DNA from 2 places in the Pseudomonas sp. DF5 genome. Region 2 is predicted to be linked to the other one. Evidence: riboswitches for the same ligand, from Rfam matches in the RefSeq annotation. Region 2 holds a riboswitch; the other holds the start of a gene.
What was found. Region 2 has a riboswitch for cobalamin ahead of cobO (cob(I)yrinic acid a,c-diamide adenosyltransferase). Riboswitches for the same ligand answer to the same signal wherever they lie in the genome.

Region 1 (7,682 bases), on a different contig from region 2:
ATGGCGCCTTGCACGCCGGCACCGTAGGCACCCGGCTTGGCCCCGAAGATCCGCCACCCGGCCTGTCGCCTGGCTACCTCCTCATCCAGACCGGACTCCAGCAGCGCTTCGCGCTCGATACGAACCTTGGCTGCCAACGGGTTGAGATCGTCCGGTTCATCCAGCGCGGCGACTGCTTGCACGGCGGCATCGAATAAACGGATCAGGTTGGCAAAGGCATCGCGGAAGAATCCGGAGACGCGCAAGGTCACGTCCACCCGCGGCCGGTCCAGCAGGCTCAACGGCAGAATCTCGAAGTCGTCGACCCGCTGACTGCCCGTCGCCCACACCGGCCGCACGCCCATCAAGGCCATGGCCTGGGCAATGTCGTCGCCGCCGGTGCGCATGGTCGCGGTGCCCCAGACCGACAGGCCGAGCTGACGCAAGTGATCGCCGTGATCCTGCAAATGCCGCTCGAGAATCAGGTTCGCGGATTGAAAGCCGATGCGCCACGCCGTGGTGGTCGGCAGGTTGCGCACGTCCACCGAATAGAAATTGCGCCCGGTGGGCAACACGTCCAGCCGTCCACGGCTGGGCGCACCACTCGGCCCGGCCGGGACGAATCGCCCGCTGAGGGCGTCCAGCAGGCCGTGCATTTCCGCCGGGCCGCAGGCGTCCAGGCGTGGCGCAACCACCTCGCGCAAGCTGTCGATGATCGCGCTCACGTCGGACCAGCCTGGCTCGCTCAGCCGATCGATTTCAGTGCTCAAGGCTTGCTCGATCAACTGCGCGGCGAACAGTTCCAGACGCTCACGGGTGTCCCCCGCCGTGCGCCACAGCTCATCACTGACCGCCTGCAAGGCATCCGGCCGAGGACCGTTCCAGGGCTCGGCCAACACGCAATCCAGTGGATCGAAGCCCAATTCGAACGCCTTGGCCAGCGCCCGCAGCACGCTCGATTGCGCACCACGACCGTCGCCGCGGGGAATGCGCAGCAAGGCCAATAAAGTGTCGATGCGCAATCGCCCGGTCGGCGACTCGCCAAACACGTGCAGGCCATCGCGAATCTGCGATTCCTTCAAGTCACACAGGTAGGTGTCCAGGCGCGGCAACCAGATCGCCGCGTCGGCATCGCTGTCGAGCTTCTCGTCCAGTTGCAGTTCGCGATCAATGTGCGTGTCGCGCACCAGTTGCAGAATATCGCGCTGCAGTTCCCGGGCACGGCGCGGATCGAGCAACTGCGCTTCGTAATATTCGTCGGCGAGCAATTCGAGATTACGCAGCGGGCCGTAGGTTTCGGCGCGGGTCAGCGGCGGCATCAGATGATCGATGATCACCGCTTGCGTACGACGCTTGGCCTGGGCGCCCTCGCCCGGGTCGTTGACGATAAACGGATAGATGTTCGGCAGCGGTCCAAGCAGCGCGTCGGGCCAGCAGTTTTCCGACAGCCCGACGCCCTTGCCCGGCAGCCATTCGAGGTTGCCGTGCTTGCCGACGTGGATCACGCCGTGGGCCCCGTAGGTGTTGCGCAACCAGAAGTAAAACGCCAGATAACCGTGGGGCGGCACCAGGTCCGGGTCGTGATAGACCGCGCTCGGGTCAACCTGATAACCCCGCGCTGGTTGAATGCCGACGAAGGTCAGGCCGAAGCGCAACCCGGCAATCATCATTCGCCCGCCACGGAACATCGGATCGTTTTCAGGCGAGCCCCAACGTTGCAACACCGCCTCGCGGTTGGCTTCGGGCAGCGCGTTGAACATCAAAAAGTAATCGTCCAGCGCCAGGCTTTGCTGACACGGGCGTTGATCGATAGTGTCCAGGTCATTGCTGACGCCACCGAGCAGTTGCTGGATCAGCGCGGTGCCGCTGTCCGGCAACTCGGCCGGCAACGGATAACCTTCTTGATGCAGCGCACGCAGGATATTCAGCGCCGCGGCGGGTGTGTCGAGACCGACGCCATTGCCGATGCGTCCATCGCGAGTCGGGTAGTTGGCGAGGATCAGGGCAATGCGTTTTTCACCGTTGGGCACTCGCGCCAGATCGATCCAGCGCCGTGCCAGTTCGGCGACAAAATCCATCCGTTCCGGTTGTGGTCGATAGCAAACCACATCGGACTGACTGCGCTCGCTGCGCCACGCCAGATCCTTGAAGCTGATCGGCCGACTGATGATTCGCCCGTCCAGCTCCGGCAGCGCGATGTGCATCGCCAAGTCACGGGGACCGAGGCCTTGCTCGCTGGCACGCCAACCGGGCTCGTTGTCCTGGGCGCAGATCGCCTGAATCACCGGGATGTTGCGACGAAACGGCCGCAGGTGCGGCGTTTCAGGGCTGGACTGGGCGAAACCGGTGGTGTTCAGAATCACCCCCGCCTCGACGTCATCCAGCCAGTCCTCGACCACCGACAGGCAGCCAGGCTCTTTCAGACTGGCCAGCGCAATCGGCAACGGGTTGAGCCCCGCCGCCTGCAAACGCTGGCAGAAAATATCGATGAAACCGGTGTTCGCCGCCTGCAAGTGCGAGCGGTAAAACAGCACCGCCGCCACCGGCTGATCGGCCTGCCAGTCGGCTTGCCAATCCTGAAGGTGCGCGGGGCTTTTTTGCGGGTGGTAGATCGCGGTGCGTGGCAGGGTTTGAGGCTCGGACCATGGATAATCGCGACCCAGCCAGCGACTGGCGAGGCAGCGAAACAAGTCGAGCGCATTGGCCATGCCGCCCTGACGCAGGAAGTGCCAGAGCCGGTCGCGGTCTTCGGGGATTACGGTGCTCAGGTCGCTGAGTTCCGGGTCCGGACGATCGTCGCCCGGCACCAGAATCAACTGCACACCGCGCTGGGACAATTCCACCAGACGCTCGATGCCGTAACGCCAATAGGCGATACCGCCATGCAGCGAGATCAGAATCACCTTGGCGTGGCGCAGCACTTCGTCGACATAAAGATCGACCGAGGCGTGATTCTGCACCTGCATCGGGTTGGCCAGGCGCAGGCTCGGGTAATCGTCGGGCAGCTGCTGCGCCGCCTCGGCGAGCAACGCCAGACTGGAATCGCCGCTGCACAGGATCACCAGCTCGGCGGGGGTTTGTCCAAGGTCGGCAATGTTGTCATCCGACACGAAACCGCCGGGCTGGGTCCTGAGCAGGTGCATGGGTTAAACGCTGAGCGCAGCGCGCAATTGCGCTTCGAGTTGAACGGCGTCCAGCGACTGACCGATCAACACCAGACGGGTGGTGCGCGCTTCCTCGGCCCCCCACTGACGGTCAAAGTGCTTGTCGAAACGCGTGCCCACGCCCTGAATCAACAGGCGCATCGGCTTGTTCGGCACCGCAGCGAAACCCTTGACCCGCAGAATACCGTGCTGCACCACCAGTTGCGTCAGCGCGTCCATCAGCAGGCTTTCGTCGGCTTGTGGCAGCTCGATCGAGATGGAGTCGAACGCGTCATGGTCGTGATCGTGGTCGTCTTCATCTTCGTGGTGGTGATCGTGATGGCTGTGGCGGCTGTCGATGTGTTCTTCGGAACCGGCGCCGAGGCCGATCAGCACGTCCAGTGGCAAGCGACCGCTGCTGGCTTCGATGACTTTTACCGCTGGAGGCAGCTCTTCGGCGACTTCCAGGCGCACGCGGGCCAGGTCCGTGGCGCTGATCAGGTCGGCTTTGTTGAGGATTACCAGGTCGGCGCTGGCCAGTTGGTCGGCGAACAGCTCGTGCAGCGGCGATTCGTGGTCCAGGTTCGGGTCGAGTTTGCGCTGGGCGTCCACTTGATCCGGGAACGCCGCGAAGGTGCCGGCGGCCACGGCTGGGCTGTCGACCACGGTGATCACCGCGTCAACGGTGCAGGCGCTGCGGATTTCCGGCCACTGGAAGGCTTGAACCAAAGGCTTTGGCAGGGCCAGGCCCGAAGTTTCGATGAGGATGTGGTCGAGGTCGCCGCGACGCGCTACGAGTTCGCGCATCACCGGGAAGAATTCTTCCTGAACGGTGCAGCACAGGCAGCCGTTGGCCAATTCATAGACGCGACCGCTGGCCTCTTCTTCAGTGCAGCCGATGGAGCATTGCTTGAGGATCTCGCCGTCGATGCCCAGCTCGCCGAACTCGTTGACGATCACCGCGATGCGACGGCCCTGGGCGTTGTCGAGCATGTGCCGCAGCAAGGTGGTTTTGCCCGAACCGAGGAAGCCGGTAACGATGGTGACGGGGAGTTTGGCCAGTGTTTTCATCGGATGCCCTTTGGCAAGGTGGCGGGCATACGGGACGACGACCGGCAACGCGGGCGCGCGTGCCTGAAGAGTTCGCCACCGGATCACCCCGCCCGGTTGAAAGTGAGAATCTGTGTCGAGGCAGGTCTCCTGGCTGACGGCGCGCCGGGCGTTGGCCCGGCATTCGCTGCGCCTTCCCGCGAACCCGTTGCACAGGGTTTGCAGTGGCGTGGCAGCGAACATCACCGTTCACAGTTGCGGGGGCAGCCGCGGCATCGACCGCGTTCCCTTCTTAGCTTCGACAGACGCCGAAGAACCTCGAAAGCGCAAGGCTACGCATCGTGTGGGGGCGGGTCAATGTCTTGTCGGCGAATGCGATCACCTGTGGCGAGGGGGCTTGCCTGTGGCGAGGGAGCTTGCTCCCGTTCGGCTGCGAAGCAGTCGTGAAACCATGCACTGCAAATCTTACAGACAGACCGCATGAATCCGATGCGACCGCTATGCGCTCGAGCGGGAGCAAGCCCCCTCGCCACAGATATTGGGTGTTAGTGAGAACCCCTGCCAATTGACTCCCCGCCCTCGCCCATGCTCTCCTACACGCCTTGTTACGGGTGCCCTTCACAGGGTGAAACGGGAAACCGGTGAATCATGTGCTTTACTCTAAAGCCATGTCAGTCCGGTGCTGCCCCCGCAACGGTAAGCGAGTGAAGCGTCAGATCCACTGTGCCTGTCATTGGGCATGGGAAGGTGATGCTTGCAGGTTCAGGCACAAGCCCAGCCCCTCGCGAGCCCGGAGACCGGCCCGCAACACAAAGTGACTTTTACGTTCACTGAATAACAAACCCGCGGTGGGCGGGCGCTGTTCGAAATCTCTGCGAGCCCTTGGCGTGCGGAGGTTTTCATGCGCTCTATTCACCCGCTGACAGACCAGAGGGAAGCGCCATGACGATCATCAGCAACACCGCCAGCAACACCGACAAGAGCATCGCCAGCACCACCACGACCCTGACTCAACGCCTGACCGCCGCCGTGTGTGCGTCGATCCTTGGCGCTAGCCTTGTGTATTTCGCCGGTTTCTCGCACATCGAAGCGGTGCACAACGCCGCGCACGATACCCGTCACAGCTCCGCCTTTCCGTGCCATTGAGACCTGCTGAGATGATCAAGCGTATTGCGCAAACCGCAGGGTTCACCGGGCTGCTGGCCGCCCTGTTGTTGACCCTGCTGCAAAGCTTCTGGGTCGCCCCGCTGATTTTGCAGGCCGAGACCTACGAAAAATCCGAGCCGGCCGCTGTTGAAATCCACGAGCACGCGGCGGGCGCAGTCGCTCATACCCACGATGCCGAAGCCTGGGAACCGGAGGACGGTTGGCAGCGCGTGCTGTCCACTACCGGCGGCAACCTGGTGGTAGCCGTCGGTTTCGCCCTGATGCTCGCCGGTCTTTACACTCTGCGCGCACCGACCAAGACCTCTCAGGGCCTGCTCTGGGGCCTGGCCGGTTATGCGACGTTCGTGCTGGCTCCGACTCTCGGCCTGCCGCCCGAACTGCCGGGCACTGCCGCGGCGGATCTGGCGCAACGGCAAATCTGGTGGATTGGCACTGCCGCGTCCACGGCGGTCGGCATCGCGTTGATCGTGTTCAGCCGTCACTGGCTGATGAAAGTCCTCGGCGTGGCGATCCTGGCCGTGCCGCATGTGATCGGCGCACCGCAACCGGAAGTCCATTCGATGCTGGCGCCGCAAGCCTTGGAAGCGCAATTCAAAATCGCTTCGCAGTTGACCAACGTGGCGTTCTGGCTGGCCCTGGGCCTGATCAGCGCCTGGTTGTTCCGCCGCAAAAGCGATGGCCATTACAGCGCATGACTGAAAACGGCACAGTGCCGACCCTGGTGGTCGGCCTGGGCTGCCAGCGCGGCTGCCCCGTCAGCACGCTGCGGGCGCTGCTCGATCAGGCGTTACAGGCCCATCAAATCGAGCTTCGTGAGATCAAGGCCCTGGCCAGCATCGACCTCAAGCGCGATGAACCTGGCCTGATCGAGCTGGCCGAACAGCTGGCATTGCCGCTGATGTACTTCAGCAGCGAACAATTGGCGACCTATCAAGCACAACTGAGCCACCACTCGGACATCGCGTTTGAACGCACCGGTTGCTACGGCGTGGCGGAAAGCGCCGCGTTGGCCCTGGCCGAACAATTGGCCCAGGCACCGGCAAAGTTGCTGATTCCACGACAAAAATATGCCCAGGCCACCCTGGCATTGGCCAGCGCCGCGTAAAATCCCCGATAATCCCTGCCCTCGATCATGAGCATTCTTCATCTGAAGCATGCCCAGCACCTATTTCTGACAGGAAACGACGATGACCGTCTACTTCATTGGCGCCGGCCCCGGCGACCCGGAACTGATCACCGTCAAAGGCCAGCGGCTGATTCGTAGCTGCCCGGTCATCATCTATGCCGGCTCCCTGGTCCCCGCCGCCGTTCTGGAAGGCCACCGGGCCGAACAGGTGGTCAACAGCGCTGAACTGCATCTGGAACAGATCGTCGAGCTGATCAAGACCGCCCACGCTAACGGCCAGGACGTGGCCCGGGTGCATTCCGGCGACCCGAGTCTGTACGGCGCGATCGGCGAGCAGATTCGCTACTTGCGTGAACTCGACATCCCTTTCGAAATCATTCCCGGCGTCACCGCCACCGCCGCCTGCGCGGCCCTTTTGGGGGCCGAACTGACCCTGCCGGACGTGTCACAGAGCGTGATTCTGACCCGTTACGCCGACAAGACCGCCATGCCCGCTGGCGAAGAACTGGGCAGCCTGGCGCAACACGGGGCGACCATGGCGATCCACCTGGGGGTCAATCATCTAGAGAAGATCCTTGCCGAATTGCTGCCGCACTACGGCGCCGACTGCCCGATCGCGGTAATTCACCGGGCGACCTGGCCTGATCAGGATTGGGTGGTGGGAACGCTTGCGGACATTGCGCAGAAGGTACAAGCCAAGGGTTTTCGCCGAACGGCGCTGATTCTGGTGGGTCGAGTGCTGGGCAGCGATCACTTCAGTGAATCGTCGCTGTATCGCGCGGGGCATGCACACCTATACAGACACTGAAGCACTTGTGGCGAGGGAGCTTGCTCCCGCTGGACCGCGCAGCGGTCCCAAAATCAGCCAACGCATTCATCACGGGAAAATGCATCGGCTGGATTGCGACTGCTTCGCAGTCGAGCGGGAGCAAGCTCCCTCGCCACAGGTTATCGATCATCCATAAAAAAACGGTGCTCACGGGCACCGTTTTTTTATGTCGCAGCGAACACCTTAGTAGTAGGCGTTTTCTTTCTGCGTGTGGTCGGTCACGTCACGTACGCCCTTGAGCTCGGGAATGCGCTCGAGCAAGGTGCGTTCGATACCTTCCTTCAGGGTGACGTCTGCCTGGCCGCAGCCCTGGCAACCGCCGCCGAACTTCAGCACGGCGATGCCGTCTTCGACCACATCGATCAGGCTGACCTGACCGCCGTGGCTG
Region 2 (7,682 bases):
TTTGTCATCGGGATTGGCGCGGCGTTGATTGCCGGTCTGTTCCAGTTCGGCGGCGATCTGTATCCCATGGTCGGTATCGTCGCGGTGTTCATGGTCGGCCAGGCGCTGGAAGGCATGGTTCTGACGCCGTTGCTGGTGGGCGACCGGATTGGCTTGCACCCGGTGGCGGTGATCTTCGCGATTCTGGCCGGCGGCGAGCTGTTCGGTTTTACCGGTGTGCTGCTGGCATTGCCGGTGGCGGCGGTGATCATGGTCCTGGTGCGCCATGTGCATGATTTGTATAAAGATTCGGATATCTATGGCGGCGTCGATGACCCTGAGCTGTAAGGCTTCTTGATCGCTCGTCGCGGGCAGCCTGGTTTCACGCCGGGTTTGCCCGTATCCCTCGCGCAGCTGTCACATGCACCGCCAAAGAAACTGTCATAAAACCAGCATGTTAACGCAAACCTTTGATTTTGCTTGTGGTCTGTCGCATTGTGCCGTCAGCTTCACGGGTATAAACTTCGCAAACTTTACACAGAGGCCACTAACGGTTCCTTTGGAACTGTTCAGTCAGCATGAAACCGATTCAGCTGCCCCTAGGTGTGCGTCTGCGTGATGACGCCACCTTTATCAATTACTACCCAGGCGCCAATGCCGCTGCACTCGGCTATGTCGAGCGGCTGTGCGAAGCCGACGCCGGCTGGACGGAAAGCCTGATTTACCTCTGGGGCAAGCACGGGGTGGGGCGCACGCATTTGTTGCAGGCGGCTTGCCTGCGTTTCGAGCAGATGGGTGAACCGGCGGTGTATCTGCCGCTGGCCGAGTTGATGGACCGTGGCATCGAAATCCTCGACAACCTCGAACAATACGAACTGGTTTGCCTGGACGATTTGCAGGCGGTCGCCGGAAAAGCTGATTGGGAAGAGGCGTTGTTCCATCTGTTCAATCGTCTACGTGACAGCGGTCGGCGTCTGCTGATCGCCGCCTCGACATCCCCGCGCGAACTGCCGGTGAAACTGGCGGACCTCAAGTCTCGGCTGACACTGGCGCTCATCTTCCAGATGCGTCCGCTCTCTGACGAAGACAAATTGCGTGCCTTGCAGTTGCGCGCTTCCCGTCGTGGACTGCACCTGACTGACGAAGTCGGGCATTTTATTTTGACTCGCGGTACCCGCAGCATGAGTGCACTTTTCGAGCTGCTTGAACGCCTCGATCAGGCCTCCCTTCAAGCTCAGCGCAAGCTGACAATCCCGTTCCTGAAAGAGACGTTGGGCTGGTAAAGGCCAGGTTTTTCGCGGGTTCCGGCATATTCCAGGCGTCAACAAATCCGCTTTCCTGCAGGGGGCAGGCTGCGCAAAGGTTCAAAATGGGCTTAAGCGCTTAGATGGAAACGAGAAACCGATAAGTCACATAAAGATCGATTGAATTTGCAAATGAGATCGATAGCGGGCATAGTCTCGGCTTCTTTACAACTATCAGCCACGGTCGTGCCCATGCTAAATCGCTTCGCACCCCTCGTGCCTCTCGCACTCGTCACCCTGTTGTTCGGTTGCGCTGCTCACTCTCCAGTGTCCCAGCAAGAGCCACAGCATCAGGTTTCAAATTCAGTTACCGCACAGTCTTCTTCCGTTCTTTTCCAGGAAGAGCTGGCAACCAATAAAGAACTGGCAGACTTCGCCGGCGGCAAGTCGTACCAGCTTCCGGTTCTGGCCGACAGCATTCTCGAACGTGGCATGTCCCTGATCGGTACCCGTTACCGTTTCGGCGGCACCTCCGAGGCTGGCTTTGACTGCAGCGGTTTCATCGGTTATCTGTTTCGTGAAGAGGCTGGCATGAACCTGCCGCGCTCCACTCGCGAAATGATCAACGTTGACGCTCCGCTGGTGGCTCGCAGCGCCCTCAAGCCGGGTGACCTGCTGTTCTTCGCCACCAATGGCCGTCGCGGTCGTGTCAGTCACGCCGGGATCTACGTGGGTGACAACCAGTTCATCCACTCCAGCAGCCGCAAAAGCGGTGGTGTCCGGGTCGATAGCCTGGGCGACAGCTACTGGAGCAAGACCTTCATCGAAGCCAAGCGTGCACTCGCAATGGCACCGGCTGCAGCGCCTATCGTCACTGCGCGCAAATAAGCGGACAGTTTACAAGGCGAACTTAAAGTCTTACTTGAAGTTTGCCGCGTAGCCGCTAGAATCCTGATCTATTATTGATGGCAAACCGCCTGCGTTCTGCGCAGGCGGTTTTCTTTTCTGCCTTAGTGGCAGAAAAAAGCCGCAGCCAGATCAGGATGTTCTGCTTATGACGATGTCGGCCCGCCTCGCACTCATGTTCTTCGCAGCGCTGCTCAGCGCCTGCGCCAGCCGCACACCGCCATCTGCGCCGGTGGTTCGCGCACCGATTGTTTTCGGTTCTCCCCAAGCCTTTTCCCCTGCGGCAGAAGACGTGTTGTTTCGCGCGCTCGGTCTGGTGGGGACGCCTTATCGTTGGGGCGGCAACACGCCGGATTCCGGGTTCGATTGCAGCGGTTTGATCGGTTACGTCTATCGCGATGTCGCAGGCATTTCCTTGCCGCGGTCCACACGCGAGATGATCGGCATGCAGGCTCCCAACGTCGGCAAGGAAGGCCTGCAAACCGGCGACCTGATTTTCTTCGCCACCAATGGTGGCTCTCAGGTCAGTCATGCCGGGATCTATGTCGGCGAAGGGCGCTTCGTTCATGCGCCAGCCACGGGCGGCACGGTCAAACTGGACAGCCTGTCCAAAGCTTATTGGCAGAAAGCCTATCTGAGCGCCAAGCGCGTCTTGCAACCTGAACACTTGGCACATAATCCCTAGGGGTTTGTCATGATCGCTCTGGCGGAGTTGTAGGAGCGAGGCTTGCCCGCGAAGGCGGCAGCACAGTCAACATTGATATCGACTGACACACCGCTTTCGCGGGCAAGCCTCGCTCTTACGGACAGACTTTACTTGGCCGCGGAAACGCGCCACACCTTGTTCCCCACATCATCCGCCACCAGCAAGCCGCCCTGCTGATCGATCACCACGCCCACCGGCCGACCCATGGCTTTTCCCTCGTCGTTGAGGAAGCCGGTAAGCACATCCAGCGGCTGCCCGCTCGGTTTGCCGGCGCTGAACGGCACGAAAATCACTTTGTAGCCGCTGTGCGGTTTGCGGTTCCACGAGCCATGCTGGCCGATAAAGGCACCTTGGGTGAACGGAGCGGGCAACTTGCTGCCTTCGGCGAACGTCAGGCCCAGCGATGCGGTATGGGGCCCCACTGCGTAGTCCGGTGCAATGGCCTTGGCGACCAGATCTGGGTTTTGTGGTTCGACGCGAACATCGACATGCTGACCGTAATAGCTGTAAGGCCAGCCATAGAACCCGCCGTCCTTCACTGAAGTGATGTAGTCCGGCACCAGGTCGCTGCCGATTTCATCCCGCTCGTTGACGGCGGTCCACAGTGCGCCGCTCTGAGGCTCCCAGGCCAGGCCGTTCGGGTTGCGAATCCCCGAGGCGAAGATTCGATGGTTGCCGGTGGCGCGATCCACTTCCCAGATCGCCGCGCGACCTTCCTCCTGATCCATGCCGTTTTCGCCGACGTTGCTGTTCGAGCCCACGGTGACGTACAGCTTGCTGCCGTCCTTGCTGGCGATGACATTTTTGGTCCAGTGGTGATTGCGCGTGCCGCCCGGCAAATCGACTACTTTGATTGGCTGCGACTTGATCGCTGTCTCGCCGTTTTCATAGTGAAAGCGCAGCAAGCGGTCGGTGTCGGTGACATACAGGTCATTGCCGACCAGGGTCATGCCGAAAGGCGAGTTGAGGTTTTCCAGGAACACCGTGCGGGTTTCGGCGACGCCGTCGTGGTCCTTGTCCCGCAGCAGAGTAATGCGGTTCGGGCTGGGGACGCCGGCACCGGCGCGGCCCATGACTTTGCCCATGATCCAGCCGCGAATGCCTTTGCTGTCATCGGATTTGGCCGGCGCGTTGGTTTCGGCCACCAGTACGTCACCGTTGGGCAGCACGTAGAGCCAGCGCGGATGCTCGAGGCCTTCGGCAAACGCTACTACTTGAGTGCCTGCGGCGGCGACGGGCTTTTTACCTTGAGGCCAGCCGATCGCCGGGGCGATGTTCACCGTCGGGATCAGAGTTTTGTTCGGTTCCGGCAGCTTGGGCGACGGTCCGGTGCCGTCCGAGACTTGCAGGCTGGAGGTTTCACCACAGGCGGCGAGCCCTCCGGCGAGCGCGATGATGAACACGAGCTGGGGTTTGCGCATTACTGATTTTCCCTATGAATGCATTGACGTAATCATAGAGAAGCGTAAACACCCGATGGTTCAACCGGTCAGCCGCGGGCTTCCTTGAACAGCACGGCGATCCCCGGATGGTAATTGCCGGCTTCATTGCGCAACTTGCGGTAGGCGTAAGGGAAATACCAGGCCACCGCGCAGGTGTGTTCCTTTTGCAGGTCGTCGAGCATGTCCTGGAGTTCTTCCGGGGTGGCGCTGTGCTGGGCTTTTTGTGGGGCGACAAACAGGCAGCCGAGTTTCAGGTCGCTGGCGTAGCTGATGCGCTTCGCGTCGCTGGTGATGTCCGCCAGTGCCTGCGTCAGGTTCAAGCTATTGACCCGTGGCCAGCGCTGGGTGGCCTGCAGGTACGCGCGTTCTTCGCTGGTGGCGATAAATAGATCGGCGCGGGCGTTGCGTTCGCCTTCTTCGGTCTGTTTGCGCGACGGTGTTTGCTGCAGCGTGACCATTTCCGCCATCCAGGCTGCGGCAGAGAGCAGGCCGAGGTTGGCGTTTTCGTCGTACCAGTAAGGCGTATCGTTATCGCCGCGCACGGCGTTGTAGCGGTCGATACAGTCAAACCAGCGTTCCAGGACCGGGCGCAGGAATTCCAGCTTCGGATTGCTGATGATCATGCCTTGCATGTGGCTCACCCTTGTTATTGTGTTATGAGGTTGTGGCTCTTTGATATCACTGCTGGCAGTGTGGCACAAGATTGGCGTCAGATAATTGATCGGCGGCAGTTATTCGCCGCAAGGCGTCCCGTCTTTAATTGACGCTCCACCCCCAACCCTCTAACCTTCGCGGCTTGTTTCAGGTGCTCTGTGGCCTTGGTCGACAGAGTGAAACAGGGAAGCCGGTGAGTGGATTTCTTCCAGCGAAGAATGATTACGATCCCGGCGCTGCCCCCGCAACGGTAAATGAGTGAAGACTGCGCATTGAGCCACTGTGTCTATTTTTGGCATGGGAAGGCGCGCCGTCGGGCCAATCGCCGCTCATGAGCCCGGAGACCGGCCTGATCCATTCAGCGGCATCACGGTGGGCGATGCCAGGCTTCTTGCCGTCTATTCTTGTGCCTGCCCGCCGTTATCCAGCCTCAACGGAGAGCTCCCCCCATGACTGATACCCCTGATCGTGACGAACGCCATCTGGCGCGCATGCTGCGCAAAAAAGCCGTGATCGACGAACGCATCGCCAATTCACCGAATGAATGCGGCCTGCTGCTGGTGCTGAGCGGCAACGGCAAAGGCAAGAGCAGTTCGGCGTTCGGCATGCTCGCGCGCTCCATGGGGCACGGCATGCAGTGCGGTGTGGTGCAGTTCATCAAAGGGCGCAGCAGCACCGGCGAGGAGCTGTTCTTCCGGCGCTTTCCGGAGCAGGTGCGTTTTCATGTGATGGGCGAGGGCTTCACCTGGGAAACCCAGGACCGCCAGCGTGACATCGCCGCCGCCGAAGCTGCGTGGGCGGTGTCCCGCGAACTGTTGAGCGATCCGTCGATTGGCCTGGTGGTACTCGATGAATTGAACATCGCCCTCAAGCACGGTTACCTCGATCTTGATCAGGTGCTCAGCGACTTGCAGGCCCGTCCGCCTATGCAGCATGTGGTGGTCACTGGCCGTGGCGCCAAACCGGAGATGATCGAACTGGCTGACACCGTCACCGAAATGGGCATGATCAAACACGCCTTCCAGGCCGGGATCAAAGCGCAAAAAGGCGTCGAGTTGTGAGTCAACCACGTCAATGCCCGGCGGTACTGATTGCCGCGCCGGCCTCCGGTCAGGGCAAGACCACCGTCACCGCCGCGCTCGCCCGTTTGCATCGCAATCAGGGGCGCAAGGTGCGCGTGTTCAAGTGCGGACCGGACTTTCTTGACCCGATGATTCTCGAGCGCGCCAGTGGTGCACCGGTCTATCAACTGGACATGTGGATGGTCGGCGAGCAGGAAAGCCGTCGCCTGTTGTGGGAAGCCGCTGGCGAAGCTGACCTGATTCTCATTGAAGGTGTCATGGGGCTGTTCGACGGTACGCCGTCCAGCGCCGATCTGGCGCGGCACTTCGGTGTGCCAGTGCTCGGCGTGATCGACGGCACCGCGATGGCGCAGACCTTTGGCGCACTGGCCCTGGGCTTGGCTCGCTATCAGCCGGATTTGCCGTTTGCCGGTGTGTTGGCCAACCGGGTTGGCACCCTGCGTCATGCGCAATTGCTCGAAGGCAGTCTGACAGAAGGCTTGCGTTGGTACGGCGCGTTGTCCCGGGAAACCGGCATCGAATTGCCAAGTCGGCACCTCGGCCTGGTGCAGGCCAGCGAATTGAATGATCTCGATCTGCGCCTCGATGCCGCCGCCGCCTCGCTGGCCAGCAGTTGCGACGTGGCGTTACCGCCTGCCGTGGAGTTCGCCGCACCTGAAGTGATCGCCGCCGAACCATTGCTGGCCGGTGTGCGGATTGCCGTGGCCCGGGACGAAGCCTTTGCGTTTACCTACGGCGCGAGCCTGGATCTGCTGCGGGCGATGGGCGCCGAGTTGTCTTTCTTCTCGCCGATCCGCGACCGCGAGTTGCCGGAGGCAGACAGCCTTTATCTGCCGGGTGGTTACCCTGAATTGCACCATGTGGCGTTGTCACAAAACACGCCAATGCTGACCGCCATCCGCGCTCATCACGCAGCGGGCAAACCGTTGCTGGCCGAGTGTGGCGGCATGCTGTACTTGTTGGACTCGTTGACCGACGTCGAGGGCACTCGCGCTGAACTGGTTGGCTTGCTGACCGGTGATGCGGTGATGCAGAAGCGTTTGGCGGCGTTGGCCTTGCAGGCGGTGGAACTGCCTGAAGGTTTGCTGCGTGGACACACTTATCACCACTCGCTGACCAGCACCGAGCTTGAGCCGATTGCGCGTGGCTTGAGCCCCAATGGCGGGCGCGGGGCGGAGGCGGTTTATCGTGAGGGGCGGATGACGGCCTCTTATGTGCACTTTTATTTTCCCTCCAATCCATCGGCGATTGCTGCGCTTTTTGTGCCCGACCTTGAGGCCGCCTTCGCGGGCAAGCCCGCTCCCACAATGGACCGCGTTTCTTCAGGCATCACGTCTTCTAATGTGGGAGCGAGCCTGCTCGCGAAGAGGCCATGACGGACAACGCATTCAACCAAGCCGAACGCGAAGCTGTTTATCGCGCAATTGCAGAACGCCGCGACATGCGCCACTTCAGCGGCGGCACGGTCGAGCCCGAGTTACTGAGGCGCCTGCTCGAAGCCGCGCACCAGGCGCCGAGTGTCGGCCTGATGCAGCCCTGGCGGTTCATCCGCATCAGCGACCGGGCGCTGCGCGGCAAGATCCAGCAACTGGTGGAAGAAGAACGCATCCGCACCGCCGAAGCCCTCGGCGAGCGCTCTGACGAATTCATGAAGCTCAAGGTCGAAGGC

Region 1: it holds a riboswitch for cobalamin, as region 2 does, so the genes downstream of both, AC30D7_RS02245 (CbtB domain-containing protein) here and cobO (cob(I)yrinic acid a,c-diamide adenosyltransferase) in region 2, are expected to answer to the same signal.

The regions. Positions count from the first base shown of each region.
Region 1 is NZ_JBYVYM010000002.1:37,126-44,807, reverse strand. It holds gene cobN (cobaltochelatase subunit CobN) at 1-3,122, opposite strand, end outside; gene cobW (cobalamin biosynthesis protein CobW) at 3,126-4,193, opposite strand; cobalamin riboswitch at 4,296-4,508, opposite strand; cobalamin riboswitch at 4,765-4,992, shown strand; gene AC30D7_RS02245 (CbtB domain-containing protein) at 5,115-5,318, shown strand; gene AC30D7_RS02240 (CbtA family protein) at 5,330-6,034, shown strand; gene AC30D7_RS02235 (cobalamin biosynthesis protein) at 6,031-6,444, shown strand; gene cobM (precorrin-4 C(11)-methyltransferase) at 6,527-7,273, shown strand; gene nfuA (Fe-S biogenesis protein NfuA) at 7,478-7,682, opposite strand, start outside.
Region 2 is NZ_JBYVYM010000016.1:118,320-126,001, forward strand. It holds gene AC30D7_RS16610 (AI-2E family transporter) at 1-327, shown strand, start outside; gene hda (DnaA regulatory inactivator Hda) at 558-1,262, shown strand; gene AC30D7_RS16620 (C40 family peptidase) at 1,476-2,111, shown strand; gene AC30D7_RS16625 (C40 family peptidase) at 2,278-2,814, shown strand; gene AC30D7_RS16630 (PQQ-dependent sugar dehydrogenase) at 2,943-4,256, opposite strand; gene AC30D7_RS16635 (hypothetical protein) at 4,325-4,909, opposite strand; cobalamin riboswitch at 5,064-5,298, shown strand; gene cobO (cob(I)yrinic acid a,c-diamide adenosyltransferase) at 5,381-5,992, shown strand; gene AC30D7_RS16645 (cobyrinic acid a,c-diamide synthase CobB) at 5,989-7,389, shown strand; gene bluB (5,6-dimethylbenzimidazole synthase) at 7,386-7,682, shown strand, end outside.